3 regions of the Sporolactobacillus sp. KGMB 08714 genome follow, and region 2 is predicted to be linked to each of the others. Evidence: predicted binding sites of a transcription regulator. Region 2 holds the regulator's gene; each other region holds the start of a gene.

Region 1 (10,532 bases), on a different contig from region 2:
TAATTACCGCCATGCGGACTTTATTGATCGGAATGATGCGCAGTCCGGTGCCGGGCGTTCCTTCGGGAAAGTTCGCCGGACGGACCATTCGTTTTGCATCGTCAATAAATTCGAAAATTTCACGGTTATCCCACGTATGGTTGCCCATTGTGAGCATGTCCGCTCCAAGTTCTGTCAGCCGATTGTATATTTTTTTCGTAATGCCTTTTCCGTGAGCGGCATTTTCGGCATTGATAATTATTGCATCCGGATGATAAGAGTCTTTCAGTTTCGGCAAATATTGTTCGACCATCTCGCGCCCGGTCTTTCCGTAAACGTCCCCTATAAATAAAATTCTCATATGACACACACTCTTTTCTTTTAACTGAACCGATTCGAGAAATTGACGACAAACGCTGCCGGCAAACAACGATTCGATTAAGGATTCTCAAAATAGCCTGATGGACGGCAAAGAAAAAACGAATAAAAAAAGCGGCAATCAGCCGCTTTTTTTATTTTGCATACTCCACTGCCCGTGTCTCACGGATGACGGTAACCTTGATATTTCCGGGATAATCAAGCTCATTCTCAATCTTCCGGGTAATATCATGCGCCAGCTGATAAGACTTTGCGTCATCAATAACATCCGGCTGGACGATAATACGAATTTCGCGTCCCGCCTGGATCGCATACGACTTTTCGACGCCTTCGAAAGACTCGGATATTTCTTCCAGTTTTTCAAGACGGTGAATATACGTCTCCAGCGTTTCGCGCCGGGCACCCGGCCTGGCCGCCGACAGTGCATCCGCCGCCGCAACCAGTACGGATATGACAGATGTAGCTTCTGTATCTCCATGATGAGAAGCAATACTGTTAATTACAACAGGATGTTCTTTATATTTTGTCGCCAGTTCGACACCGATCTCGACGTGACTTCCCTCTACTTCATGATCGATTGCTTTTCCAATGTCATGAAGCAATCCGGCACGTCTGGCCAGCATCTCATCCTCGCCGAGCTCCGCGGCCATCATGCCGCATAGAAAAGCAACTTCCACAGAGTGCTTAAGAACATTCTGGCCGTAGCTCGTTCTGAAATGCAGGCGGCCTAAAATCTTGATCAGATCCGGATGCAGGCTGTGAATGCCGACCTCAAAAGTGGTTTGTTCGCCGTAATCCCGGATTTTTTCATCTACTTCATGGCGCGCCTTTTCAACCATTTCTTCAATGCGCGCCGGATGAATCCGTCCGTCCTGAACGAGCTTTTCCAAAGCAATCCTCGCGACTTCGCGCCGGATCGGATCAAAACCGGACAGGATCACAGCCTCCGGAGTATCGTCGATGATCAGATCAATTCCCGTCAGCGTCTCCAGTGTGCGGATGTTCCGTCCTTCCCTTCCGATGATCCGCCCTTTCATCTCATCATTGGGCAGATTAACAACCGATACGGTTGTCTCGGCAACGTGGTCCGCCGCACAGCGCTGAATCGCCAGCGAAAGAATGCTTTTCGCTTTCTTTTCGGCATCTTCTTTTGCCCGGGTCTCAATATCCTTGGCAACTTGAGCAGCCTCATGAGCTGTTTCCTGTTTTACCTGATTCAGAATCAGCTCTTTGGCTTCTTCGTTCGTCAGTCCGGAAATGCGCTCCAGCTCCGACTGCTGTTTTTGCAGCAATTCCTCCACTTTGCTCTCCATCTCTTCAATTTGTCGATGTTTCTTGCTAAGTGCTTCCTCCTTTTTTCCCAATGAACTTTCCTTATTATCAAGAGATTCGCTTTTCCGATCCAGCAGATCCTCTTTCTGTGCCAGGCGATTTTCTTGCTTTTGAAGTTCATTTCTGCGTTCCCGGGCTTCATTTTCAGCTTGTGACCTGAAAGTATGAATTTCATCCTTTGCTTCAAGAAGGGTTTCTTTCTTCAACGCTTCCGCATCACGATGGGCATCGTCAATGATTTGATGCGCAGCAGTCTCCGCAGAAGTAATCTTAGCCTCGGCAATTTTTTTTCGGATCGTATACCCAACAAACAGACAAACTACAGAGATAAGCGCAATGGAGATGATTGTAACAATAAGACTAGTCATCTTTTCACCTCCTTGCCTTCCCATATCGTCAAGAAGTAAAATCATTCACTTTTACTTTCGGATGAGCTTAATAAAGAAACAATATAAGAAACCGGAAATTGCATCGCGGTTTTGTTTCTTCTCATGTGAAGAAAAGGCGTCTCCGCTTGCCGTGAAACGATCCGCTCTCCCTGATATCCTCAATCGCCGCTTTTTAAGCACATACTTTTAGAAAAGTTTACATATTCACAAATCAATTACATGGAAGTTACAGTTTAATTTTATAGTTGAGATTTTGGGTTGTCAACCTTGCGGCATAATTGACGCATAATAATGAAAGCAAGTTACAAATGCCGAGCATTTTTTTACGAATATTCTGCGAATTTAGTCTAAAAGAACTGTACTGTTCACGGAACCCTTACGTCCTTTTTCCAGCACAATCCCTTTATCTAATCATATTCATCTATTCACTTCATCAATTTCCAAAGGCGCCCGCCCGCTGAGCAATTTCCGTAAAGCTTAATTCGATTCTTTGCCCGCGGGCTGTTCCGCATCTTCCGAAGCCGTCTCATCGGCCGGTCCGTCGTCCAGGTGATAATGAGCACGGATTTGTTTCCTGATCTCGTCCTTTATCGGCTCATTTTCTTTTAAAAACAATTTGGCATTTTCACGGCCCTGACCGAGCCGTTCTTTATTATATGAATACCACGCGCCGCTTTTCTCGACGATATCAAGCTCTGCTCCAATATCCAGAATTTCTCCTTCCTGAGAAATCCCATGGCCGTACATAATATCGACCTCTGCCTGTTTGAACGGGGGAGCAACCTTATTCTTGGCTACTTTAATTCTTGTGCGGTTGCCGACAATGTCATTGCCGACCTTAAGTGCTTCGGCACGGCGCACTTCAAGACGGACCGACGCATAGAATTTCAGGGCCCGTCCGCCCGGGGTGGTCTCCGGATTGCCGAACATCACGCCGATCTTCTCACGGATCTGATTGATGAAAATGGCTGTTGTCTTTGATTTGCTGATGACGCCGGACAATTTCCGCAAGGCCTGCGACATCAGCCGCGCCTGCAGCCCGACATGCGCGTCGCCCATTTCTCCTTCAATTTCCGCCTTGGGAACAAGAGCGGCCACGGAATCGACGACAATGATATCAATCGCGCCGCTCCGGACCAGGGCTTCGGCAATTTCAAGCGCCTGTTCGCCGGTGTCCGGCTGCGACAGCAGCAATTCGTCGATGTTCACGCCGAGATGTTCCGCGTATACGGGATCCAGTGCATGTTCGGCATCGATAAAGGCCGCCTGGCCGCCGCCTTTCTGCGCTTCGGCGATCGCATGGAGCGCCACGGTCGTTTTCCCTGAAGATTCAGGCCCGTAAATTTCAATAATGCGGCCGCGCGGGTAGCCGCCGACACCCATCGCAATATCCAGGGCCAGCGAACCGCTCGATACGGTGGAAACACGTTGTTCCGGCTGTTCCCCCAGCCTCATAATCGAACCTTTGCCAAATTGTTTTTCAATCTGACGCAGGGCATTGTCAAGTGCCGCTTTTCTTTCATTCTTTTCAGCCATTGTTTCGATTCATCTCCTTAAGACATCCTTCTATCATCATAACCTTTTTCCAGAATCAGCACAAGCGTTCTGGGAATATTTGTTCGTATTTGTCTGTCTGGCCTTTCCGGACAGATTTTATTTCTCAAGGATCGGCAGATGGCAGAGATGGCGCCTGATCAGATCATACCCGGTTTTGACGGACTGCGTCCTGATTTTCCGGCGCGACCCGTTGAAATGGAACAAATAGCTTTTCGCACCTTCCGCATCCGCGAAACCGATGTAGACCGTGCCGACTTCTTTGCCTTCGCTTTTATCAGGTCCGGCGACACCGGTAAAGCCGACGCCGAGATCCGAACCGCATAAATTCCTGACGGAGGCAGCCATTATTTCGGCACACCTTCCGCTCACGGCGCCTTCCCCGTTCAATACAGCCAAGGGCACCTTCAGCACCTGTTCTTTTACCGGGTTCGTGTAGCAGACGACAGCGCCGTTCAGTACAGAGGAAGCGCCGGAAAACCCGGTCAGCCATTCTGCGGCCATACCGCCGGTCAAGCTTTCCGCAAAGGCAATCGTCTTCTGCTGATTGGTCAGAAGCTTGAATACGACCTCCGCCAGTGTTTCTTCTCCGTATCCGTAGAGATATCGGCCTACCCTCTCATTGATCCGCCGTTCAATCCGGTCAAGCATTTTAACAGCTTCATCCAGGCTTTCATGTTTTGCCGTCAGTCTGAGCGTCACTTCGCTTTCCTTGGCCAGCGGCGCAATCGTCGGATTGGACTGGGCATCGATCAGATCGATAATTTTGGTTTCCAGCTGAGACTCTCCGATCCCGAAGAAACGGAGAACACGCGATTGAATGTGCTGCGGATGGCGATGCGCCAGATAGTCGCCGGCAAAGTCGAGAAACATCGGTTTCATTTCGGAAGGGACTCCGGGCATCAGCAGATACAGACGGCCGTCCTGCTCGACAATCATCCCGGGTGCCATCCCCTGACGATTCGGAAGTACATGGCTGCCTTCAATGACAAGAGCCTGCTTCCGGTTATTCTCCGTCATCTCCCGTCCGGTCACTCGAAAATAGTCGAGCATGCTGTCCATTGCTTCCTGATCCGTCACAAGGGATCTGCCAAGCGCCTGCGCAACCGTTTCTTTTGTAAGATCGTCTTTCGTCGGCCCGAGGCCTCCGGTAAAGATCAGCAGATCTGCACGCGATTCAGCGTTTTTTATCACATCGAGAAGACGCCCTCTGTTATCGCCGCACACGGTATGAAAGTAAACATCAATGCCCAGCAAAGCCAGCCGCTCGGAAATAAACCGGGCGTTTGTATTGGCGATCTGTCCAAGCAGCAATTCTGAACCTACTGCAATAATTTCCGCATTCATAAAATCAGAATTCTCCCTTCCTATTTTCCAGACTTGCCTTTTCTTATTTTATTATCTGGCAGTCCGGCACGAAGTGCAACCGCCAAGATTCACTTCGAACGAAGCAAGACTTCACGGTTCTTATAGAAATAATCGATGCCGGACAGGATCGTCAGCAGCAGGGCGATCCAAAGAAGGAACTGATCTAAAGGGAATCCGCTCAGGCCGAAAGGAATGTTGTTGAATAAAAAGGAGATGACGGTCAGCATCTGAAAGAGTGTCTTCCATTTTCCCATCTGTCCTGCGGCAATCACATCGCCTTCGCCCGCAGCCACCAGACGCAGGCCGGTAACTGCGAACTCGCGGGCAAGAATGACGATGACAATCCATGAGGCTATCCTTTCCATACCGGCAAACGACACAAAGGCACTCATCACCAGCAGCTTATCGGCCAGAGGATCGGAAAATTTTCCAAAGTTTGTCACAAGGCGGCGTTTTCTCGCAATCCGGCCGTCAAGCAGGTCAGTTATGGAAGCAATAATGAAGATGAAGCCGGCAAGCATTTGGGAAACCGGAAGCGCAAAGCCCCCTGAACCTGCAGTGCCAAGATCGATCGGGGCAAGCAAAAAAACAAGAAAAACGGGGATCATAATCATGCGGGATACAGTTAATTTATTGGCGATATTCATGACAGAATCCTCCTTTTTAAGAGAAAAAAATATCCATTCTCTTTTTACAGACACATAACTTTCACACTTTGCCGGCCGCATGAAAAAAGGAGCCGCCGGATCCGGCTGACTCCAACTCAAGGGTCTGCTTATTTATTAAAATTAATAATAATCGTCTGAACGATTGTCTGGCTGGGAAATGTGAAATTCTTGCCGTTGATCTTCAGCACGGTATTCGGTGCGTTGCCGACATCGATGCGCAGAGACTGGACATTGGATGCATCAAAGTTAAAAGCCTTGGATCCCGACGCGATTCCCTGAACAAGCTGATGGCCGCTTTTGACATCCGTGGCGCTGATCCATGAGCTTTTCCCCTTCGCTGCGGAAAGAGATACGGCAAATTTAGTCGTTCCGGAAAGCGTGTAGGTCGTCGTCGACCCCTGTGACCCGTCCATTTTCAGGCTCTGCTGTACCGATGAAGAAGCCGAATTGTTTTTCTGCGCCGAAGAATTCGATTGAGCACCTGAATTTCCGGATTTTGCCGTTGAGGAACTGCTCCCCTTGAAGGAAACAGAAGAAGCACCTCCCTGGCTGCCCTTGGGAGCCTGGCTCGAATGCCCGCCCATCAAATTAGTGGCCAGAATATAAACAATCATAATCGCAATCAGAACAAAAACAGCAATAATTGCCTTACTCAGAAAAGAAGACCAGCCTTTTGTGCCGGAACGCGCCGCCTGATGCCGGACGGTTCTTGAAGCAGGCATCTCTTCACTTCCGTCGGGCGGAAGCGTGCGGATTTCGGCAGGCTCCCGATGCACTTGGGGAAGTTCACTGGCATTTTGCTCGGACAACTCGCCGAAATCCACTCCTACGGCTTCCGCGTAGCTTTTGATAAATGCCCTTGTGTAAAAATCTCCGGGCAACTGCTTGAAATCGCCGTCTTCTATTGCCTGAAGATAGCGTTTCTGGATCTTTGTTTCCTCCTGCAGATCGTCCAGAGAGAGTCCCTTCGCTTCACGGGCCTCCTTCAATGTTTGACCTAGTTCACTCACTAATAACACCTGCCATTGTCATTGTTAATTAAAATCAGACCGGGGAAAATCCGAATGAATGGAATCGTCGCTGCTCCTGATCTGCTCGTCCTGATGATTGCGCAATTCCAGAAGGTAGTCAAAATCTTCCAATGTATACTCTGTTTCCCTTACAAAATCATCAGGATGTTCGATGACTTTAGTCACAGGGGCCCGCATAAGCTGTCGTATCAAATCCCAGTGACTCTCCGAGCCTCTTCTTTTGGAAACAACACCGTCAATCACGTAAATGTGATCCGTTGAACGCTCATCGTCAGACAACCGGGTACGGACGGTCTGCTTGAGCAATGTCGAAGAAACAAATATCCATCGTTTATTTGCGGAAACACTTGCGGCAATAACTGATTCGGATTTGCCGACCCGGGGAAGCCCCCTTATACCAAGCAGAGGATGCCCGGACATCTTAAACAATTCGGCCATAAAATCAACAAGCAGACCGATTTCATCCCTTGTAAACCGAAACGTCTTGCGATCCCCCGTGTCCCTCTCAATATAACGCCCGTGGCGGACCGCCAGACGGTCGCTTAAAGTCGGCGGGCGCACTTTTGTCAGATGAATGGTCTCCATCGTTTCAGCAATGGAAAGAAAACGTTCGATTTGCTTATCATCGCGGGCAGCGACGAGCAGCCCTCTTCGCTCATGATCTACACCGTTTATTGTTAATATATTGACTCCAAGCATGCCAAGCAGCGATGACACATCTCCCAGCAGACCAGGCCTGTTTCTATGTATTTCGTATTCCAGATACCATTCCTTACCGTCTGCCATGGAGATCCTCCCCATAAAAAACAATCCAGTTCAATTTATCTTAAAATATACAGGTTTTCAAGAGGTATTTCCTTGTGCCCTATAGGAAAAATGGATGAGTTTTTCTATTCAATCCGTCCATTGGAAAACGGAGACAGGTTTTTCTTCATGAACCATCAGTCATAATTCTATCATAATTTTTCCTGTTTAACGACACCGTTTTTCAAAAAAAGAGACACCGTCAGGCATCTCTTTTTTGCAGGCATCTGTTTAAACAGATCGCTCTGCGGCATCAGTATCCGAAGTGACCAATTTAATCATCAGACTCGCCAGAACGAGTCGTTCATGTTCGTCCGCCACATTCCATAAGTCAGACAGAACACGTTCCTGTTCAGTCTTCGGATCTACATTTTCATTCAGATAATCCCCGATTTTTTTAGCGAAACCGGACAACGCCTCCTGATCAACGCCCAGACTCTTGGCCTGCTGAATCCGATCGCCCAGAAAATCTTTCCAATGATCCCAATTGTCCAAAACAGACATCCACTCGCCTCCCTGAGATACTTTTGTGTTGCTTTTCATAGCGTGTCTCAACAGATCCGGCTTATGCAGGAAAACTCATCCATTCAGCAGTACCACGCACCGTTCACGGAGATAATCTGGCCGCTGATATAAGCAGCATCGGAGCCGATCAGAAAAGCGATCAATGCGGCAATTTCCTCGGGGCGTCCGAGCCTTCCCATCGGAATTGCTTCTTTGATCAGGTCGATGTCCTCTTTATTAAAATCATTCATCATCGGCGTGTCCACCGCTCCGGGAGCAACCGCATTAACGGGGATGCCGCTCGGTGCCAGCTCCTTGGCCAGCGCCTTGACCAATGTATTCTGTCCTCCCTTGACCATCGAATACAGTACTTCCGTCGAAGCGCCGGTCAGTCCCCAAATAGAGGAGACAAAAACAATGTTCCCTCTCTGCCCGCGGATCATCGGACGGATCAGCTGCTGAAGCAGCCGGAATGGGCTGACGAGCTGAAGCTGAACAAACTCCTTGACGGTTTCCGAGGCAACGTCCTGAAACAGCCCGACCTGGCTTTTCCCGCAGTTATAAACGACGGCGTCGACCGGACCGTCGAGGCGTGCAAGCAGTTCGTCAGGCCCCGATTCTTTCGCAAGATCCGCCCGGACACACGAAAATATCTGATCCGGATGGTTTTCCGCAAGTTCGGCTGCAAGCCGGAAAGCCGCTTCCTCTCCCTTATTGTAGTGGAGAAACAAAGATTTCCCGGCAGCGGCCAGTTTTTTCGCCGTTGCCCTTCCTATGGCTCCGCTTGCCCCGGTAATCAGCGTTCTGCCCACATGCATCACCTGCTGTCCTTCCTTTTTTGTTCTGTATTTATTATACCCGGCAGGCCGGCAGCCGGATACTCGGCCGTCAGCGTGTCGAAGCTTCGTCGTCCTGTTTCGTAATCAGCACGGCCCTGGGCTTGCTTCCTTCATAAGGGCCGACAATATGGCGCTCCTCCATCGCATCAATCAGACGGGCGGCACGCGTATAGCCGATGCGGAACCGGCGCTGCAGCATCGAAACACTGGCGGTCTGCATGCCGACCACCAGCTGCACAGCATCGTCGAACAGTTCGTCATCCACTTTTTCCCGGCCGCTTTCCGGCTGGTCGGCCGGCATCATATCTTTTCTGTAGTTGGCCTTTTGCTGTCCGATTACATACTGAACCACATTTTCAACTTCATCATCTGAAAGAAAAGCGCCCTGTATACGTGTCGGTTTGGAGGCTCCGATCGGCAGAAACAGCATGTCCCCTTTTCCAAGAAGCTTTTCGGCGCCTCCGGAATCGAGAATCGTCCGCGAGTCCATCATTGACGAAACACTGAAAGCGATTCTGGACGGGATATTCGCCTTAATCACTCCGGTGATAATATCGACCGAAGGGCGCTGAGTCGCAATGATTAAATGAATGCCGGCCGCTCTCGCCATCTGTGCCAGACGCGTAACCGTCTCTTCGACATCCTTGGAGGCGACCATCATCAGATCGGCGAGCTCATCGATAATGACGACAATATAAGGCATCAGCGGTTGCTTTTCTTCATGCTTTTCATTAAACTTTCTGACCGTTTCATTGTAGCTCTCGAGGTTCCGCGTGCCGCTTTCCGAGAAAAGTTCGTAGCGTCTTTCCATTTCGCCGACGACATTTTTCAGCCCCTGAGCCGCTTTTGCCGGATCGGTGACGACCGGCGTCAGCAGATGGGGAATGCCGTTATACACATTCAGTTCAACCATTTTAGGGTCAATCATGAAAAGTTTCACTTCGCTCGGCTTGGTGCGCATCAGCAGCGTGATAATAATACTGTTGATGCAGACGCTTTTCCCGCTGCCTGTTGCTCCGGCGACAAGCAGGTGGGGCATTTTATTCAGATCGGCCAGAATCGGCTCGCCCGAAATATCGCGGCCGAGGCCGACGGTCAGTTTCGAAGTCGCACGTTTGGCATTTTTTGACTCCAGGACCTCCCGGAGTCCGACCATAGCCACTTCGCGGTTAGGCACTTCAATGCCGACGGCCGATTTTCCCGGTATCGGCGCCTCTATGCGAATATCCTTGGCGGCGAGCGCGAGAGCAAGATCATCGCTTAAACCGAGGATGCGGCTGACCTTGACGCCGGCTTCGGGATAAACTTCGTAACGCGTCACGGCAGGGCCGAGATGCACTTCGCGGACGGCGGCCCTCACTCCGAAGCTTTCAAATGTTCGCTCAAGCGTGCGCACGTTTTCAGCGATATGTTTCCGTTCGTTATTTTGCGCATTCTTTCTCGGATGATGAAGCAGATCGAGCTGAGGCAGCTGATAATCTTCATTTTCAGGCGCTTCCTGTGCAAAATCCGGCCCTCCGGCAGCCCGCTCTTCTTCAGGTTCGCGTTTCGCTTCTATTTTGGACAGATCGGCCGCCGAGTCGGCGGGCGCAGTCACCCGTTCATTAAAATCATGAATCTCCGGTTCCTGAACCGGGCTCACCGCAGAAATATTCTCCTGCTTTCCGTTCAGATCGGCGGAATCCG
Region 2 (10,532 bases):
ACTTGCCGGCATCCAGTTGATGAGAAACAAAACGAATCTGTCTGTACAACACTTCCTTCATATGCTTATCCCGTGCAGAACGGAAATCCTTAAATAATTGAAACAGCTTTTCTTCCTGACCGAAATAATGTTTTGCGATATTGTCTTTAATCAGGTAAATGTGGTAACTGCGCATTCGCCCTCCTCCTCATGCAGTATGTCTGCCTCTGTCCTGAGGAAAAAAACGATCAGACATCATCAAAGTAGTTGATGCGGTTTTAATCCGCACTATAAAAATTATATCGGAACATGATACCGTCAATTTTAGCCGTTGTTGCTGCCTTACTGCCTGAAAACGCGAATTGGAATCGGCATTCTGCCGGATATCAATGAATGGAAGCAAAAAAAAAGAAAGCTCTTTTCCTTTATTCAGTGAATAGAAGCTTTCTTCTGAAGGAGGATGAAAATTAACCCGTCAGCGAAAAGGCAAGGTTAAATCGCCGAAGGGAAACAAACATATTTTAATCGGGATTTCACAGCTTTGGATCGGCATGCGAAAGCTCGCGATTAAACAAAATTAAGAAGAATATCTCTCGTTGTTGTATCATTACAATGATTAATATTTCCTCTTGTTATATAACAGTATAGCACAAATAATGTATCTTGCAAGCGATAAGACAGCATCTTCGTAAATTTAATAAAACCGGTGCGAAACGGCAAGGCGCGGCGGAGAACGCTAAACCGTCCGCAGAAACACCCGGATTATTTCCGGACAGGTATGATTAATTTCTGGTCCGGCTGGATAAAATTGCGGTCAATTCCGTTCTCCCTTTCAATCCAATTGACAAAGGCTTCCTCTGAAAGTCCGGAATTGCTGCTGTGATAACGTTGAGCCAGAGACCAAAGCGTATCCCCTTTTTCGACAGCTATTGTCTTATAATCATTGCCGTCTGCGGCCACACGATTTGTCAGCGTAAAAAAAAGGATGATAGTCAGAACAATAAATAAAATAACGAAAGATGTACCTTTCAGCTTACGATTCAAGTGCTCATTCATCTGCAGCCCCTCCAATAAATGATTGAGAATATGTATTCCCGAGAATGTTTGTTCGCTACCAATGATTATATAGCGAACATCCGTTTGCGTCAATGATTCGAACGGATGTTTGCATTGCAAAAAATGGCATGATATAATGGGCTTAAGAAGAAGAAAAAGGAGCAGGCAGATGAAACTCTCAAGTCGACAGCAATCAATACTCGATTATATTAAGCATGAAGTGGCGACCAAGGGCTATCCTCCGTCGGTTCGTGAAATCTGCGATGCGGTCGGATTGGCTTCAAGTTCAACCGTTCACGGTCATCTGGAACGGCTTGAAAAAAAAGGATTGATTCGGCGCGATCCGACGAAACCGCGTGCCATTGAAATTCTCGATCATGATGGCGATATATTCAGTGAAAAAGCGGTTGCTGTGCCGGTGATCGGCAAGGTAACGGCCGGTCAGCCGATCAGCGCTGTGGAGAATATCGAGGAGTACTTTCCCGTACCCAGATCTATGGTTGACGAGGAAAATGTCTTTATACTCAATGTATCGGGAGAAAGCATGATCAACGCCGGTATTCTGGACGGCGACAAAGTGATTGTCCGCCAGCAGAGAACCGCAGAAAACGGCGAAATTGTCGTGGCAATGACCGATGAAAATGAAGCGACTGTCAAAAGATTTTTCAAAGAAAAAGACCACATCCGCCTTCAGCCCGAAAATCCGGCCATGGCACCCATACTGTTAGACAACTGTATAATACTCGGAAAGGTAATCGGCGTATTCCGTACAATAAACTGATTGCCGCGGCAAGCGATACGTGCGCTTTTCCTTTCTCCGGAATATGCAAAAAGCCGGGGCGGACATCATGGATGCTGATGGCTGCTCCGGCTTAAAATATTTTTGTTTCGGTCGCCTTTCATTCTTTGAATTCAGAGAAGAGCCGCTTGATTTTCAATAGTTTTTCTGCCGTAAAGATCCACTCTTCCCGATCTAATTCCTGACTGATCATCTGATAAAGATCGTTCTGGTTCAGACAGATCAAAGGCCACTCTTTTTCGGAAAAATTCTCTGCTTTTGCGTGATCGGCCGAATCGTCCATAAAGTAGAGGACGGGAACGATACGCTCTGCATTCACCTGACGATTGCCAAGATAGGCCCGGAATTCCGGGACAGCCTGCATGATCGGTGCAGCCAGATCGGAATAACAGTCAATCGTTATTCTCAGAAAGTCCTGATTGCCGTCTCTCTGTTTCCTGTCTCCGGACATAACCAGCGTTTCTTCAGAACCATTTGCAAGGCTCGGAATGTTTTCCTTGATCAGCCGTTCAAAACCCTGGGCATGTTCCGGGCTTATCCCATGGAATACTTTTCCTTTGTACTTTCTTGTATCAAGTAAATACAGCCCTGTCGGCAGCAGCAGAATGATATCCGCTCTGGAAAAATCACTCCCGCCGGCTCGGGCCGGAACGATGATATTTCCTGCAAACGCCATTTGCCGGGCCGAAATCCGTTTGGATTGGACAAGAATTTTCCTGATTGCCGTTAGATTCTGATAAACGGCAAATGTCTTTTCGGATCTCTGTGTTCCCCGTAAATAAGCAATTAATTCTTCATAGCGTCCCAGTTTTTTTTCGTAAGATTCCTCAATACCGGCAATCGTGGCGCTATTTTCGGTCATAATATGCTTAATCTTAGTTTCCGACTCCTCTTTAATCCGGTTTTCCGTCTCACTGATCGTCGCCGAAGTCTCATTTTGGCTTTGCTCGATCTGTTCCTCGGCCCGACTTTTTATTTTTTGCTGCTTCTGGAATAAAAAATAAATGATCCCGATCAGGATTAGAATAATTGCCAGGTAAATAACATGTACCACCGTGTAGCCCTCCCTTGTTTCAAAACGATACATATATTTTTTCGTCCGCTGTCCCTGCGCTTTTGTCCCTCGGCCAATGAATGTACAGAGTCTGCAAAGTCGGGTAAAATAGAGAAAAGAGAAATGGAGGGATCAGCATGAATGATTGGATCAAAAAGGGTTTCTTTATCGGTCTCGGCGCAACAGTTGCAAGTAAGGAAAAAGCAGATAAATTTTTCAATGATCTGTCAAAAAGCGGCGGCGCGGCAGCGGAAGAAGCAAAATCTTTTCTCGACGCTCTGAATGATAAAGGAAAATCTAAAAAAGAACAATGGCAGAATGACATCCGTCAGGACATTAAGGACACTCTGATCGATTTGGGATTCGTTACCTCTGAGGAGTACAACAAGCTGGCCGAAAGAGTTGAAGCGCTGGAAGCCGGATTATCGAAGGATCAAAACGGAACGGATGAACAGAGCACGGAAAAATAACGGGTTGTCGGTCAGGTGAAATGAATGTTTGGAAAACGCATACGCCATATCAAACGTTATCGAGAAATCGTAACCGTCCTTGTCAAATACGGATTCGGGTATATTGTTAAAGATGTCGGACTGTTTCATCTGCTCTCGCTCCCGAAACAGATCGTGTCCGATTTTTCCGGAACTAATGATTCAAAACCGGTCGGCCGGAAAATCCGCCTGATGCTCGAAGAACTCGGGCCGACCTTCATTAAGCTCGGCCAGCTGCTCAGCCTGAGGTCGGATCTCATACCCGAACAGATCGCTAACGAGCTGCGCGAATTGCAGGACAGCGTGACGCCGATCGATCCGGCAGTCATTAAGTCTGTCATCCGGCAGGAACTGGGTGCGCCGGTCGGCGATATCTTTGCTGATTTTGATGAACAATGCCTGGCGGCGGCATCGATCGCTCAGGCACACCGCGCCGTTCTGAAGACGGGTGAAGAAGTCGTGATCAAGGTCCGCCGTCCCGATATTGAAACCGTGGTTTCAACCGACATAGAGATTCTCTGGGATCTGGCTGCACTTGTGGAAAAACGCTATTCCTGGGCAAAAAAATTTCAGATAAGCGATATTGTCGAAGAATTTTCCCTTGCCATCCGCAATGAAATGGATTATTTCAGAGAAGGCAGAAATACTGAAAAGCTCTATAATTATTTCGCTTCCAATGAAAACATTATCATCCCGAAAGTGTATTGGGACTATTCAACTAACAAGCTGCTCACCCTTGAGTATATCAACGGTGCAAAATATGCCGACCTGATTGCTTCAGTCCCTGAAGGCATCGATAAAAAAATCATTTCAGAACGACTGGTGCGCTCATTTCTCGATCAGGCGCTGGTTGTCGGCGTTTTTCATGGTGATCCTCATCCCGGCAACCTTTTTTTCTTTCCGGGGAATAAGATCGGCTATATCGATTTCGGACAGGTCGGCACATTAAATGAAGAAATGAAACATAATTTTGCCAGCCTGATTATCGGGCTGATGAGGGGAGACATAGATCTGCTGTTCCGCACGATCTTCCTGATGTCCTCAATGCCTGAAGACCTGGATGAAAGACTTTTTAAGGCCGACCTTGAGTTAATGCGCGACAAATACTATGAGCTTCCTTTCAAAGAAATCCATATTGGAAAGGTCATTCAGGATATTTTCGAAACCACCAAAAAACATCATATCAGCATTCCGAAGGACTATACACTTCTCGGCAAAGCACTGATCACCCTTGAAGGCCTTATTACGCGCCTTGATAATCAAATCAGCATACTGGAACTTGCGGAACCTTATGGGCAGAAGCTTTTGCTGAACCGCTACAATCCTGAGCGGGTGGCAAAGAAAACTTTAAAAAGCGTTTATGAAGCACTGGAAAACAGTGCACAGATCCCCTCTCTTTTAAAGAAAACATTGACACATTTGTACAAAGGAAAAACGCATGTCGAAATGGAACTGCCCCACCTGGATCTTCTGCTTTCCAGGCTTGACCGCGTGGCCAATCGCATTTCCTTCAGTATCATGCTTCTGGCATTCAGCATTATCCTCGGCGCAATGATTATCGGAGAAACGTTCGGCGCCCACCCTTTGTTTACAAACATTCCGCTTCTTGACATCGCCGTCATGATTGTCGCTCTGATGTTTCTTCTCGTCCTGCTCGCAATTTTCAGGTCCGGGCGCTTCTAAAGCTACTGCATGTTGTACTGACGGCATGGCGTATAAAAGGTTGTTCTTTTTCAACCTGCCTTTTTTATATTTTCGTGACGGTCTGATGAAAAATCCGTCGCCCGACGAGAGGATCCATTTCAGAAACAAAATGATTGAGTTCTCGTTGTGCGGCAAAAATATGCTCCGGACTGTCTTCCCCGTACATATGAAGCAAACGGCCGAATTCTTCTGAAATCCGTCTCATTTTTGTCTTATCGATTTCGCGTCCGGCCAGGAACATCGTAGCCAGACGCTCCTTCTCCGGCCGAAGCACATGCCATTTTTCACCCGGTTCATTGGAGAACATACGGCAAGTCATCGGTCCTCCCGCATCCACCAATGCGACCAGCACATCCTGTTTTTCATACGGCACCGCCCTTACAAACCGTTCGAGTACATGGATCTGTGATTCATTGAACGACCAGGCACGATCCTGATAAGGAAAAACTTTCCTAAGGCTTTTCAGCGCCGCCGCACTCCCCGTACAGGCGAGGATCTGTCGACCGGAAAGGCGGATTATGCCGGGCTTTTCGCCGGGAATCATCGCCGGTTGTCCATTTTCATTTAAATTGACCAGGCGGCCGTCGCTCACGGCAGACGCCATTTTATCGGTAGCAATAATCGATACAAAACTCATGAATTTTCTCCTTTTTTCCAGAACAATTAAATGATATATCCTCTATTATAACGGGACAGGCAGATTCATGCGACAGCGGAAACGGATCCCCTGTGTTTCAGGCAAAAATACGATTCTTCTTTGTAAATTAATTTTGATAAAAAACGACGCGATTGAGCAAAAGCATTTCTTTTTTAAACAAAAAGTCATAGAATAGACTCATAAGGTTCACTGGATTGTCAAATATATATAAAAAAAAAGCCCGGAACGATGGTGAACCTATGTTTCAGGCTAGCTATAAACCTTCTGGAGGAGGAATTTAATATGGGAAAGATCAAGGCAAGTGAAGCAGTTGTCAAACTGTTTGAAAACTGGGGGATTGATCACATTTACGGGATCCCCGGCGATTCAATCGACACAATGGTCGAAGCGCTTAGAAAAAAAGAAAGTAAAATTAAATTTTATCAGGTCCGTCATGAAGAGGTAGCCTCACTGGCCGCCGCAGCCTACGCAAAATTAACCGGAAAAATCGGTGTTTGCCTGGCTATCGGCGGACCGGGCGCCATCCACTTGTTAAACGGCATGTACGATGCGAAAATGGATCATGTTCCTATGCTTGTGCTTGTCGGGCACATTCCGTCCAGACTGACGGGAACCGATTATTTTCAGGAAGTCAATACCGTTGAACTGTTTAAGGATGTTGCCGTTTATAATAAAGAAATCACCAGCGCGGAAAGTTTTCCGGCCGTTGTCAATCAAGCCATTCGCACGGCTTATCAGGAACGCGGCGTTGCCGTTCTGTCGATTCCGGATGATATCCCGCTCGGTGTGATTTCCGAGAACGCACCGCAAATGTCGACGGTTTTTGAAAAAAAGATTCCGGGTCTCATTGAAGATGACCTGAGCGACGCCGTCGCTTTAATCAATAATGCCAGCAACCCGGTTATTCTTGCGGGTGTCGGAGCGAAAGGCGCTAAAAAGGAACTGAGGGCATTCGCCGAACGGATTTCAGCTCCTGTTGCGGTGACCCTCCCCGGCAAGGGCGCACTTCCGGATGAACATCCGAATTTTCTTGGAAATATTGGCAAAATAGGTACGAAACCGGCTTATGAAGCCATGAAAAGTTCAGATCTGCTGATTATGGTCGGTACCGATTACCCATATATAGCCTATCTTCCCGAAGGTGCCAAATGTATCCAGATCGATATCGATCCGGTGCATATAGGCAAACGTTATTCGGTAACAGTCGGTATTGTGGGCGACGCCGCTCAGGCTCTGGCTTATCTGACCGAACACACGACACCGGTGCCGGAACGTCCTTTTCTGAACACATGCCAGGAAAAAATGGCTGTTTGGTGGAAATGGATGAATGAGGATAAAGCGAATACGACGACCCCGATTGCTCCGCAGGCTGTTATGAAGGCTATCCAGTCCATTGCCGAAGACGATGCGATTTTTTCAGCCGATGTCGGTACGGCAACCGTTTGGTCTACACGTTATCTGCATGTGACGAACCAGGATTTCATTATCTCGGCATGGCTCGGCACGATGGGCTGCGGGCTTCCGGGAGCGATGGCTGCAAAGCAGGCTTTTCCGAATCGCCAGGCTATCGCGATCTGCGGCGACGGGGCTTTTTCAATGGTTATGCAGGACTTCGTTACCGCCGTCAAATATAAGTGGCCGATCCTTGTTGTTGTGCTGAACAATAAGGAGCTTTCCTTTATTAAGTATGAACAGCAGTCGGCGGGCCAGTTAAATTATGGAATAGGGCTTCAGGACATCGATTATGCAAAATTTGCCGAAGCCTGCGGCGGAAAAGGATTCAGAGTCGAGAAATATGAGGACCTGCAGCCGGCATTCGAAGCAGCCAAAGAGTCACAAGTTCCCGTGATTCTCGATGTCGCCGTAAACGCAAATGCCGCACCGCTGCCTGGTAAAATTGTGATGAACGAAGCCAAAGGCTATGCGAGATTTGCATCAAAATCAGTGATTGAAAATCATAAACTGGAAAAGATGCCGCCTATGAAGGACGTCGTCAGACGCTTCCTCTGATTAACATGGATTGAAGATTGAAAGAGCTTTGAATCAGTTCATACTGGTTGAAAGCTCTTTTTGTATGCCGAAAAAAAAAGACCCAAAAGGTCTGTAATAAAAAATGAAGTGTGGAGTTGATGAAATCAGGGGGCCTTGCTTTCGTTCAAGTAATAGTTTACCAGTCACAGATTAAGCCCGCGTTAAAGCATTGTAAAATTATTTTATCGAAAATGGACGTTTCGCCCATTTTGTTTCACACTGCCGTACAAATTTTTCCGGATATTCGCAATTAGTCTTTTATCCGGGATGTCTTCTTTATCATCGCCGTGACCGCCAATGGCTGCTGTCTCGTATTATCGAATGGTGTACCGCTGCCGGCCTGTATATGCCGACAAGACCCGGCCTCTTAAACCTGATAAAACCGTTCCGGTCAGCCGGCTCCTTGATTTCTTACCGATAGAGCGCCCGCTTCAGCCGGAAGCTCCCGGTTTTCTGACGGTTGATCGTAAATGGGCCGCCGTCGCTGCCATCCGGCGGCTCATTATGCAGGTTTACTCTGCGCAGAATTTTATAATAATCCATCCGGTTCATGGTTTCATTTTTTCTTTTTTTCAAGCAGCTCGTTGAGCCGGGCCATTTCGATGCCGCTGACGGCGGCATCCCAGCCTTTATTGCCTGCCTTCGTTCCGGCCCGTTCAACGGCCTGTTCAATATTTTCAGTGGTGACAACGCCGAACATGACAGGAACTCCGGTCTCAAGGCCGATCTTTGCAACGCCCTTGGACACTTCATTGCAGACATAGTCATAATGCGACGTTGCACCGCGTATGACCGCTCCAAGCGCCAATATTGTATCATACTGTCCGGTCGCAGCCATTTTCCCGGCAGCAAACGGAATCTCAAAGGCTCCCGGAACCCAGGCAATGTCAATATTCTCCTCGTCAACACCGTGGCGCAGCAGAGCGTCCTCTGCCCCGGACAAAAGCCGGTTTGTAATAAATTCATTAAAACGGCTGACGACAATACCCACTTTCAACCCTTGACCAATCAATTTGCCCTCAAATACTTTTCCCATTTTAAGTCCTCCTGTCAGCAGTCTGTACACTGTCGCTTTTTATCGATCACAAATGAAGCAGATGGCCCATTTTTTCGGCTTTCGTTTCCATGTATCGTTTGTTTTCCTTGCCGATCGGCATCTCCAGAGGTACACGTTCAATGTTTGAAATGCCGTGTTCTTTCAGATCGGAAATTTTTAATGGATTATTTGTCAGCAATTGCACATTGGTAACGCCGAGATCGGATAATATCTCAGCCGCAGTGCGGTAGTTTCTCAGATCCGCGGGAAACCCAAGATGTTCGTTGGCTTCTACCGTATCCTCTCCGGCCTCCTGAAGCTTGTAGGCTTTCAGTTTATTAATCAGCCCGATGCCCCGCCCTTCCTGACGTAAATAGATCACGACACCGGCGCCGCGTTTTTCGATCATTCGCAGAGCGGCGTGAAGCTGCGGACCGCAGTCGCACCGTTTCGACCCGAACACATCGCCTGTCAGGCACTCTGAATGAAGGCGGACAAGTGTCGGATCGCTGCCGCCGACATCCCCTTTGACAATCGCAATGGTTTCGCTTTCATCGAACGGGCCGGTATAGCCGATGGCTTTAAAATGCCCGTACTCTGTCGGCAAATCGGCAGTCACGACTCTCCTGACCCCGTGATTCTGCCGATACGCGATCAGATCTTTAACTGTAATGATCTTCAGGCCGAATGTTTCGGCCAGCTTCTCAAGTTCGGGAAAGCGTGCCATTCTGCCGTCATCGCGAACAACCTCGCAGATGATGCCTGCCGGTCTGGCACCGGCCAGCTTTGCAAGATCCACGGCCGCCTCTGTGTGGCCCTCGCGTTCCAGTACTCCGCCATCTTTCGCGATCAGCGGAAAGACATGGCCGGGATGATTAAAATCCGATGCGGTGGCATCGTCAGAAACAATCTTTCTGATTGTCTGTGCGCGTTCAAATGCGCTAATGCCCGTTTTCGTATCTTTATCGTCGACACTGATCGTAAATGCTGTTTCATGATGGTCGGTATTGTTTGCCACCATCGGTCTGAACCCTAGCGATTCGGCAAGCGGCCGGCTGACCGGCATGCAGAGCAGCCCTTTGGCATGCGTAATCATAAAATTGACGGTCTCCGCTGTCGTTTTATCTGCCAGAGCAAGCAGATCGCCTTCATTTTCACGCCCCTCATCGTCACAGACAATGATTATTTTTCCTTCTTTCAAATCAGAAAGGGCTTCTTCTATTGTAGCAGGCATATGCTTTAACCTCCTTATGATCCTTCCGGCATATGTAACACCGTTATTTATTTAGTGATGTGTTAAATCCGTTTTCTTTAAGCATGTCATAGGTCAGGGAACCGGAATCGTCGGACTTGCCCGCAGTCAGCTGATTTTGTACATATTTTTGCAGTATATCGCCCTCGATATTGACGGAATCGCCGACTTTTTTAGATCCCAAAACCGTATGGGCGTACGTGTGCGGAATCAGCGATAGGGTAAAAAATTGCGGTCCGGCGTGAAAAACGGTCAGACTCGTTCCGTCAACGGCAACCGATCCTTTCTGCACCAGACCGGCCAGAATATCCGGAGACGCCTGAATATCAAGATAATAGGCATTTCCTTTCGGTACAATCCTGACAATCTTTCCTGTCCCGTCAATGTGGCCGGTCACGAAATGGCCGCCCAGTCTTCCTCCCGCTTTTACAGCGCGTTCCAGATTGACGGAATCGCCGGCCTGCAGCGAATGCAA
Region 3 (10,532 bases), on a different contig from region 2:
ACAAATCAGAAACAAAGCGAGGAGCAGTGAAAGTCCGTTCTGAATGAATCGATAACTTGAAAAGGGCAATGGGCACACATCCAATGCTGATTTTTTGATCACGCATTCATTATAATAAATGCACGCAAAAAATGATAAAAATAGCCTGTAAAAGCGGCGAAAAAAACTGATCATCTCCTCAAACTCCGGGAGATGATCAGCCGCCGGCTGTTTTTAAAGTCATTCAGCTACTGTTTTTAGACTGTTGCGCCTGAATCGTTCCTGTTTTTTATTATCCGCGACAAATAGGCGATAATATCTCTTCTCTTGATAATCCCGATGAATATTCCGAAATCGTCCACAACGGGAACGAAATTCTGGGAAAGGGACGTATCGATCATATTCTCCATTTCGCCGTCCACAGATATAGTTTTTACATCGGTATATAATGGGACGTCTTTCAGCATAACGGATTCGGTATGCCTGAAATCAAGGTCACCGCTGTTTTTCAGCTTCCACAGGAGATCGCCTTCGGTCAGCGTACCGACGTAATGTCCTTTTTTGTTCAAAATCGGGACGGATGTGTAGCGGTAATGCTCCATTTTTTCCATAGCCTGTCTCATGGTCCAATAATCATATACATACTTGCATTCACTTTTTGGCGTGATGAAAAAAGCGACATTCATATTCCGAGCTCCTTTCAAGACTGCAATGTGATCGTTCATCCACGATAAAGTATACGAAATGTCCGGCGATAAAAAGGCCGCAGGAAAGCATTCCAGAGTCGTCTTTTTCTCCCTTTCCCGCAGAATTCAGTGAATCATTTATTTTCACGAAGCTATCGTACTCCTGAAATGCATCGCTGTAAAGGAAAAACAGCACCGGAAATCCGCAATGATTTTCCGGACTGAGCAGCCGTCATGACGGTTAATTTCGGCGGCGGGTTCCTGAAAGATGCACCGAAAAAATTCAAGTATATTATAATAAATGGGACAGGACCGTTTTGTTCCGGACCCTTTTCCTGAAAAAATTTTCTAAACTTTATGAGCGAGGCGATGGACTATGGATCATTTTGTTTATTACAATCCGACGAAGCTGATTTTCGGCAGGGGACAGCTCGAACAGCTGAAAACGGAGATTCCGAAATACGGCAAAAGAGTGCTGCTTGTTTATGGCGGCGGCAGCATCAAACGGACGGGCCTTTATGATCAGGTGAAACAGATTCTTGACGGGCTTCATGCCGAAGTGTCCGAACTGGCGGGCGTTGAACCGAATCCGCGGCTGACAACTGTAAAAAGAGGAATCGATATCTGTCTGACAAAGGATATCCAGTTTTTGCTGGCAGTCGGCGGCGGGAGCGTCATCGACTGTACGAAGGCGATTGCTGCGGGCACGAAGTTCGACGGCGATCCGTGGGAATTTGTAACGCGTAAAAAAACGGTGCATGATGCCCTTCCGTTTGGAACAGTGCTGACGTTGGCGGCAACCGGTTCCGAGATGAATCCCAATTCGGTGATCACCAACTGGGACACTCATGAAAAATATGGGTGGAGCTCTGCTTATTCTTATCCGTCTTTCTCCATTCTCGACCCGACCTTCACGTTTTCCGTGCCGAAAAATCAGACAATTTACGGCATGGTCGATATGATGGCACATGTTTTTGAACACTATTTTCATCAGACGACGCATACGCCGCTGCAGGACCGCCTGTGCGAATCCATTCTGCAGACGGTGATTGAGACGGCACCGAAGCTCGTAAACGATCTTGAAAATTATCAGCTTCGCGAGACGATTCTTTACTGCGGGACGATGGCGCTGAACGGCATGGTATCGATGGGATTTGCCGGCGACTGGGCGTCGCACAATATCGAACATGCCGTTTCCGCTGTCTATGACATTCCCCATGGCGGCGGGCTGGCCATTATCTTCCCGAACTGGATGAAGCACAATCTGGATGTTAATGTCGGCCGCTTCAAGCAGCTTGCCGAGCGCGTCTTCCATGTCGACCCGCAGGGGAAAACGGATCGTGAAATAGCTCTTGCCGGGATTGAAGCGCTGCGAGCATTCTGGACAGGCATCGGCGCGCCGAGCCGTCTCGCCGACTATTCAATCGACGGCAGCAAAGTGGATCTGATCGCCGAACGTGCGATGGCAAGAGGTGAATTCGGCCAGTTCAAAAAACTGAATAAAGAAGATACGCTGGATATTCTCCGCGCTTCGCTGTAAACATGAAGAGAAAAGCTCCGTCTGTCCGTGCCCGCAGAAGACAGACGGAGCTTTTTTTAGAAACGGTCCGGAGAAGTGCGTGCTGTCTGAATGGAGTTCCGTGTGTGTTGTATTCCATTTGAAAAAGGAACGGTTTGCATTTCCGATACGGTTCGGCCGGCTTTCATCATTTGTAGTGGCCGCCTATTTTGTCTGCGCGTGCCCGGAGCTGACTGGCCGGCATCAATGAGGGTCCCCGGAAAATGGCCGTTTTTCCGTATTTTCGATAAATGGCATCGACGGCGGCACTGAGTCTCTCTTTTTTCTCAAGACACGCGAACAGGTCAAGCTGATAGCTGCCTGCGGGCTGCAGATCGGAAAGAGTTACGGCGGCGCCGCGCACCGGCTGCCTGTCCCAGCTTTCGGTGAACAGGCGGTCGGCCGCCCGGTAAATGTCCATGCCGAAATGAGTCGCAAAGGGCAGCCTGATTTGCCGATGGAAACCGCTGTGCCGTTCAAAAACGCCGGATACAGCGACGGAAACGACGCGGCCTCTGTACTTTCTTGCCCGCGCCCGGTAGGCGACTTCCTCGCTGAGTTCCAGCAGAATGACACGGATGTCTTTAATATTTGCATAATCATACGGCAAAGTCATATGGTGGCCGATCTCTTTTTGTTCGCCGAATGTTCCTGGAGAGACCGGGGAGGTGTCGATGCCGCGGGCGGTCATCCAAAGCAGCTCGCCGTTCACGCCCCATTTTTTTCGCAGAAGGCCGATCGGAAAGTTGGCCAGATGGCTGATCCTGCGGATGCCCATACCGAGCAAGTGCTGTTCCATGCGATGACCGACACCGAACAATTCACCGATCGGCAGCGGCCAGAGACAGTGCTCGATGTTGCTGCGATTGAGTTCAAAGATACCGGCCTTGTTATGCTTTCCGAAATGATCGCAGGCCATTTTCGCCAGGACTTTATTAGGGCCGATACCGATTCTGGCACGCACACCTGTTTCTTTTGCTATCGACCGCTGAATCTGTTCGGCCATCGCAAGCGGGGATTTGTAGAAATGCAGGCTGCCTGTCATATCGACAAACTGTTCGTCGATAGAATAAGGTTCGACGAGATCCGTGAATTGCTTCAGAAGGCGGGTCACTCGAACGGAGACGTCTATATAATGCTGCATTCGCGGCCGCCGGATAACGGCGTGCGGGCACTTTTTCAGCGCCTGGCCAAGCGGCTCCGCCGTCGTGACGCCGAATTCCCTGGCCAGCGGACAGGCCGCGAGCACGATGCCGCTTCTTCGCTTCGGATCGCCGGCTACGATCAGCGGTTTGTCTCTGAACTCCGGGTGGTCGGCCTTTTCGCATGAAGCATAAAAGGTCTGCATGTCGATGAGAAAAATGATCCGCTCCATTGATGTCCCCCATTTCTAAGTCCAATTTTATTATACACGAACATACGTTTCTTTATTACTGGAAAATAAAACATATGTTCCCTTTTGCTTTTTGAAACGGCTGACGGAGTTTTTCAGCAATCGGTGAGACGAGTATAATGAAACGATCAGATGGGTCCGTGATGAAAAGGACAAAGAGAAAATCATGAGATCAGGACGCTGCATCGATGGGCACCGGGCTTTTTCACGAGGCAGTCATTTCACATGATCCGTGAGGCATGCTGCACGGGCACAGCGGCTTAAGGCGTTGCATCGGCCGCGCAGCTGCGGCGAAAGATCTTTTGTTTTGGTTCCAAACTGATCGAACGTCATTTTTATATCGGAGGGAAATATAATGAAAAAATTTGAGGAAGGGCTCAAAAGATTTGCTGAACTGGCGATCAAAACAGGCGTGAATCTGCAGAAAGGGCAGGGGCTTTTGCTAACCGCACCGGTCGAGGCTTCCCGATTCGCCGATCTTGTAGCGGAAGCGGCTTATAAAGCGGGTGCCAGGGACGTTTTTGTCGACTGGACGGACGATGCGACCTCGCTTCTTCGCTTCCGGTACGCGCCGCTTGACGCACTGGAGCATATCCCGTCGTGGAAATTTGCTGTGCGCAACGAATCAGTACAGGACAACTATGCCGTTCTGAATATTTACGGACCGAATCCGGATCTGCTGAAAGATGTGGACGGAACCCGGTCGGCCGCGTATATGAAGGCGGCGGGACAAGGGCTTTCTCGGTATCGGGAATTTCTGATGAAAGACAAAATACAATGGTCGCTCATTGCTTACCCGACGGTTGCCTGGTCGAAAAAAGTGTTTCCGGGAAAACCTGCCGCGGAGGCGCAGGAACGATTAATGGAGGAAATTCTGCGCATCAGCCGCGTCACAGGCCGTGACGATCCGGAAGCCGCATGGAAAGAGCATAATAAAGCGCTGCACGCTGTCCGGGATTTTTTAAACCGGCAGCAGTTTAAACAGCTTATTTACAGAGCGGAGGGCACGGATCTGACCATTGATCTGCCTGAAGGGCATATTTGGAACGGCGGTTCGAGCCCGGCCGAAACGGGCGTGGAGTTCAACGCAAACATTCCGACGGAGGAAGTGTTCACAATGCCGCATAAAAGAGGCGTGAACGGCACGGTTGCCGCGACAATGCCCTTAAATTATGACGGCCAGATCATTGATCATTTTTCGCTGACGTTCAAAGATGGAAAAGCCGTTGCTTTTAAAGCTGAAAAAGGGGAAGAAGCGCTGAGGCATCTTCTGGAATCCGATGCCGGGGCGCGGCGGCTCGGCGAAGTAGCCCTCGTGCCCCATCGGTCGCCGGTATCCGCATCCGGCCTTGTTTTTTACAATACCCTGTTCGACGAAAATGCTTCCTGCCATCTGGCACTTGGAAAGGCATACGCTTCCTGCATTGAAGGCGGAAGTAAGATGGACGGCGCGCAGCTGGATCACGCCGGCGTCAACGACAGCATCGTACATGAAGATTTTATGGTCGGATCGGCCGGACTGGACATCGACGGTGTGAAAAAAGACGGCACGAAAACAGCGGTTTTCCGCCGCGGAGAGTGGGCGTTTTCTTTTGATGAAGCCTAAAGGCCTATCGGTAAGGAAGCCGGTTCGGCGCAGGCCGTTATTCGGTGAATGCTGGATTGGTGCTGGATCGATGGCTCTGTTCGCTCCGTTGCGCCTATTAACAAACAGATCCGACAAAAAAGAGAGGCCGGGCTGTTCCGCAAAAAGCTTATAGACAGCCCGGCGCGTGCGGACTGCGGGGCCGGCCTGTGCCTATGTTCGCTTATCGTTGCTAAGCCGGGAGGAAACTGATATTCTAAGAGCAAAGACCAACGGAACGGGACGGGGAGAAATGAAGAGAAACGAAAAACCGGTTCGCCGAAGAGGGAAGGTAGTCATGCTTCCGGATCTGGAGAGCAGACTTCTGAATAAGGCGATGTCATTGGTCGATGAAAAACATTATGGCGAGGCCCGTCCCCTGTTTGGCAAACTGCTGGAACTGGATGCCGGCAATCTGAAAGGCCTGTACGGCTGGGCGATCTGTTCGGTTGAACTGGGCGATTATCGTCAGGCCGAAGAAGCTGTGACTCAGCTGCTGGAGGCAGGCGCCCCTCACTATGACGATGTGTTCCGTCTGTATTTGACCATATTGATCGAAAAAAAAGACTACCGGGGCGCACTCGACAAAATCAGCCAAATGGACAGGCGGAAAGATCTCGCTGCGGATACGAGAGAATTTCTCAGCCAGATGAGGCACTTTTGCGAAGTTCGCATCACCGAGCCGAAACAGGCCGCCGAAACGGATGCGGGCGAAGGGGAACGCCGGCCGGGCAGGGGCGGGATCCCGGAGAAACATCATCCGGCGGAACCGATCGACTGGCCGGCAATCGAACAGGCCGATCCGAAAACCCAGATGCTTCTGATCAGAAAACTGGCCGGCCGGCTGGACAATCGTTATTTACCGCAGATGAAGCGGTTTCTGCTTGATGAAAAGCAAAATCCGGAAGTTAAAACGATGCTGATGTGCGTCATTAAAGAAAACCGCCTGGCAGACCGTGTTCAGGTCAGCAAATTCGGAGAAGTCTACCAGGTGACATTCGACGGCCAGTTTCTTTATAAGACATTCGCCGATCAGATTGAAAGTCGGATCGAGGACGTACTCAGTTCCGAAAACCCGACCCTGGCGGATCTGGCCAAGGATGTCGGACGTTTCTTCACAATGAACGCTTATCCGAAGCCGCTTAATCCTCCATCCGCCAAGGTATGGGCCGCCGTTTTTTCCGCCCGTGCCGCCATGGCCGGCGACGGAGAATGGGAAAAGGGCCGGATTCTTGATCTGTTTGATGTTTCAGAAGAAGAATTTCAGGCTGCCAGCAGGACCGTCAGAGAAATCGAAAATGGGGAAACATGGGAAAACCCATAATAATTTGATTCAATACGTTTTTCATGAATGACTCTTATGTTATAATATGAGGGTTGTCATTGTTTTACAAGAAAAAGGCTGACGGGCATTCCCTGCCCGCGGGCAGGGATGGGTGCGCGAAAGCTGCACAGCAGACCGGATAAAAGCCGTGTTGCAAAAAGTATGAAGATAGATGTTGGAGGTAAGAATAAATGACTGTAGAAGCAAAATGGGAAAAAAAAGAGGGCAATACGGGTACACTGACCTTTGAAGTGGATGCCGACAGCTTTAACCAGGCGCTTGACAAGGCTTTTAAAAAAGTCGTTAAAAAAGTGAATGTGCCCGGGTTCCGCAAGGGCCGTGTGCCGCGGATGCTGTTTGAACAGCGCTTCGGTGCTGAGGCGCTGTATGAAGAGGCGATTAATTTTATTTTGCCGGATGCTTATTCCGCGGCAATTGATCAGACGGGCATTGAACCGGTGGATAAACCGCAGGTCGATGTGGAAGAGGTCGGCAAAGGAAAGAAACTCGTCCTTAAGGCAGATGTGACGGTAAAGCCGGAAGTCAAGCTCGGCAATTATAAAGGGCTTGAAGTCGAAGAAAAAGATACGGAAGTTACAGATGAAGACGTGGATCACGAGATCAAACATCTGCAGGAACGTTATGCCGAACTTGTTGTCAAGGAAGACGGCGAAGTCGAGCAGGGGGATACGGTTGTCATTGACTTTGACGGATATGTAGACGGCCAGCCTTTTGAAGGCGGAAAAGCCGAGAACTACTCTTTGGAGATCGGTTCAGGTTCGTTTATCCCAGGCTTTGAAGATCAGCTGGTCGGCCTGAAAGCAGGCGCTGAAAAGGATGTCGTTGTGACCTTTCCCGAGGAATATCATGCTGAAGAATTGAAGGGCAAGGAAGCCACTTTTAAAATTAAGGTTCACGAAATCAAATCAAAGCAGCTGCCTGAGCTGGATGATGAATTTGCCAAGGATGTCGACGATGATGTTGAGACCTTTGATGCATTGAAGGAAAAGATCAAGAAGCATCTGAAAGAACACAAAGAAGCGGACGCGGCAAGCAGCAAGCGCGACAGTGTCGTAACCCAGGCGGCCGACAATGCGGAAATTAATGTTCCCGAAGTGATGATTTCCAGCGAACAGGACCACATGCTCAGTGAATTTGAGCAGCGCCTGAAAGCACAGGGTATGACGATGGATATGTATACCGGCTTCTCAGGGCAGGACAAAGACGCGCTCCGCGATCAGATGAAAGACGACGCGGAAAAACGTGTGCGCGCCAACCTGACGCTTGAGGCGATTGCCGATGCTGAAAAAATCGAGCCGACGGATGAAGAAGTAGAAGAAGAACTGAAAAAAACAGCCGAAACGTACAAATTAAGCGTCGATCAGCTGAAATCGGTTTTCGGCAATGGAAACGTGATCAAGGACGATGTCCGGCTCCGGAAAACCGTTGATTTTCTTGTTGAAAACAGCCGTTCGAAAGCGGCAGAAGAAAGCGACAAAACGGAAGCAGAGAAAAAAGAATAAATCAGGCATACTGAAGATAAATAATCATAAGATGAGTGGACAGGCAAAATCACGGGTCTGTCCACTCATCATTAATACCCACGCTCCGTCCGTCATCCGGGATCATTTCCGCAGATGGCGCGTAATTGTTGGAAAGGGCATATAGTTTATCGGGAGAGCTTTTTTATGTTACAATGCCTACATAAGAAATTGCAATGGAAGGCCCGCCGATCGGCGGGCTGAAGACCGGAAACGCGGAGTGTCTGCCGGACTTTGAAGAAAGGTTCGGCCGCCTCCTGTTTCATATCAGGGCACGCAATTGCTGACCGGCAGGCAGAAGCATTCTCGGAAACCGAATGCGGCGGCCGGGACGGCAGAATGACGATAAACAAAATGGAGCGGACGGCATTATCCGACTGCCTATCCGTTCATCGGAAGGGCCCGGAGATGTCTGCCGGTTCATGGCGCGAAGAGGGAGTCATTCATGAGACGGTTAGTCTCTTTCGGGTGAATAATTTACACTCGACCGGGTGCTTCGCTCTTGCCTGGGGTTTCGATGAAAGATAGAATGAATAGGGGTGAAAACATGTTCAAATTTAACGAGGAAAAAGGACAGCTGAAATGTTCTTTTTGCGGGAAAACTCAGGATCAGGTCCGCAAGCTTGTTGCCGGACCGGGCGTCTACATTTGCGACGAATGTATTGAGCTGTGTACGGAAATTGTAGAAGAAGAACTGGGGACAGATGAGGAAGTTGAATTTAAGGATATTCCAAAGCCGCAGGAAATTTACGCCATTCTGGAAGATTATGTCATTGGGCAGAATGATGCCAAAAAGAATTTGTCTGTAGCTGTTTATAATCACTATAAAAGAATTAATTCAAAGCAAAAACCGGACGATGTCGAGCTCTCTAAAAGCAACATCATGATGATCGGCCCGACAGGAAGCGGGAAAACGCTGCTGGCCCAGACGCTTGCGCGCATTCTCAATGTGCCATTTGCGATTGCCGATGCCACCTCGCTGACGGAGGCAGGCTATGTAGGCGAAGACGTCGAGAATATTCTGCTGAAACTGATCCAGGCGGCAGATTATGATGTTGAAAAAGCGGAAAAGGGCATCATCTACATCGATGAAATAGATAAGATCGCCAGAAAATCGGAAAATCCATCAATTACCAGAGATGTATCCGGCGAGGGCGTTCAGCAGGCCCTGCTTAAAATTCTTGAAGGAACGGTGGCCAGTGTTCCGCCGCAGGGCGGGCGGAAACACCCGCATCAGGAATTTATTCAGATCGATACCACCAATATTCTGTTCATTTGCGGCGGTGCCTTTGACGGTATCGAGCAGATCATCAAACGCCGTCTGGGCAAGAAAGTGATCGGTTTCGGGACCGGCGCGAAGAATCAGGAAATGGAGCACGACGATGCCCTGAAACATGTGCTGCCGGAAGATCTGCTGAAGTTCGGCTTAATTCCTGAGTTTATCGGCCGTCTGCCGGTTATTTCGACGCTGAATCAGCTCGATGAAGATGCGCTGGTCGATATTTTAACCAAGCCGAAAAACGCGCTGGTTAAACAATATAAAAAACTGCTTGAGCTCGACGATGTTGAACTCGAATTTACAGACGATGCACTGCGGGCCATTGCCAAACTGGCTATTGAGCGCAAGACGGGGGCCCGCGGCCTGCGGTCGATTATTGAAAGCATGATGCTGGACGTCATGTACGAGCTGCCTTCCCGTGATGACATTGAAAAATGTGTCATCACGAAAGCGACTGTCGACGGCAAAGAACGGCCGACTCTGCTTTTAAGTGACGGTTCGACCGTTGCCAGAAACATCGAATCGCCGAAAGAAAGTGCCTGAACGTCTGACAAAAGCGAAAGTTTAACGGGACGTTTTCCGAAAGCCGGGAAAACGTCCCGTTTTTATTGTTTACTTTTGTTTATCACCCGCCGGGCTTGGAAATACTGGGCTATAAAAGAAGCGGGAACGGCTGTCGACCGGCGAGCGGCCGGACAGCGCTCTCCTGCCGGGAGGCTGGTAAACAAATGAATTGGATGGTTTTGCTGATCTTTACTCAAATTTTTTTCGGAGCCATTATTGGCATTTATTTTTGGAATTTACTGCACAATCAGCGTGTACAAAGAATTTCCATTGATAGAGAATCCAAAAAAGAGTTGGAACAACTTAGAAAAATGAACAGTCTGTCATTGTCCGAACCGCTGTCTGAACGTATACGGCCGAGAACGATGGAGGACGTGATCGGGCAGAGGGACGGAATTCAGGGGCTGAGGGCAGCCCTTTGCGGTGCGAATCCCCAGCATGTGATCATTTACGGGCCGCCCGGGATCGGCAAGACAGCTGCCGCGCGCCTTGTTCTCGAAGAAGCGAAACGGAATCCGGATTCCCCTTTTAAGAGCTCGGCGCCTTTTGTCGAACTGGACGGCGCAACGGCCAGATTCGATGAA

The links. Region 2 encodes LexA, which represses DNA repair genes until DNA is damaged. Its sites were predicted from a motif close to CGAACATATGTTCG; they were not measured.
Region 1: recA (recombinase RecA) is a predicted target of LexA. The motif match lies at 3,687-3,700, and genes of this name have one in related genera.
Region 3: Q6A92_RS15005 (DNA polymerase IV) is a predicted target of LexA. The motif match lies at 3,636-3,649, and genes of this name have one in related genera.

What each region holds. Positions count from the first base shown of each region.
Region 1 is NZ_JAUUBW010000012.1:13,713-24,244, forward strand. It holds gene Q6A92_RS06195 (TIGR00282 family metallophosphoesterase) at 1-340, opposite strand, end outside; gene rny (ribonuclease Y) at 492-2,057, opposite strand; gene recA (recombinase RecA) at 2,556-3,614, opposite strand; gene Q6A92_RS06210 (competence/damage-inducible protein A) at 3,732-4,979, opposite strand; gene pgsA (CDP-diacylglycerol--glycerol-3-phosphate 3-phosphatidyltransferase) at 5,069-5,647, opposite strand; gene Q6A92_RS06220 (helix-turn-helix domain-containing protein) at 5,776-6,678, opposite strand; gene Q6A92_RS06225 (DUF3388 domain-containing protein) at 6,703-7,485, opposite strand; gene Q6A92_RS06230 (DUF3243 domain-containing protein) at 7,735-8,007, opposite strand; gene ymfI (elongation factor P 5-aminopentanone reductase) at 8,091-8,825, opposite strand; gene Q6A92_RS06240 (DNA translocase FtsK) at 8,896-10,532, opposite strand, start outside.
Region 2 is NZ_JAUUBW010000034.1:101,894-112,425, reverse strand. It holds gene sirA (sporulation inhibitor of replication protein SirA) at 1-175, opposite strand, end outside; gene yneA (cell division suppressor protein YneA) at 742-1,035, opposite strand; gene lexA (transcriptional repressor LexA) at 1,205-1,816, shown strand; gene Q6A92_RS14650 (hypothetical protein) at 1,935-2,888, opposite strand; gene Q6A92_RS14645 (phasin family protein) at 3,026-3,358, shown strand; gene Q6A92_RS14640 (ABC1 kinase family protein) at 3,383-5,059, shown strand; gene Q6A92_RS14635 (hypothetical protein) at 5,124-5,717, opposite strand; gene Q6A92_RS14630 (pyruvate oxidase) at 6,021-7,748, shown strand; gene ribH (6,7-dimethyl-8-ribityllumazine synthase) at 8,326-8,805, opposite strand; gene Q6A92_RS14620 (bifunctional 3,4-dihydroxy-2-butanone-4-phosphate synthase/GTP cyclohydrolase II) at 8,852-10,039, opposite strand; gene ribE (riboflavin synthase) at 10,083-10,532, opposite strand, start outside.
Region 3 is NZ_JAUUBW010000035.1:4,571-15,102, forward strand. It holds gene Q6A92_RS14990 (TIGR01906 family membrane protein) at 1-69, opposite strand, end outside; gene Q6A92_RS14995 (CBS domain-containing protein) at 237-665, opposite strand; gene Q6A92_RS15000 (iron-containing alcohol dehydrogenase) at 1,042-2,205, shown strand; gene Q6A92_RS15005 (DNA polymerase IV) at 2,372-3,598, opposite strand; gene Q6A92_RS15010 (aminopeptidase) at 3,972-5,222, shown strand; gene Q6A92_RS15015 (tetratricopeptide repeat protein) at 5,494-6,564, shown strand; gene tig (trigger factor) at 6,756-8,087, shown strand; gene clpX (ATP-dependent protease ATP-binding subunit ClpX) at 8,653-9,927, shown strand; gene lonB (ATP-dependent protease LonB) at 10,113-10,532, shown strand, end outside.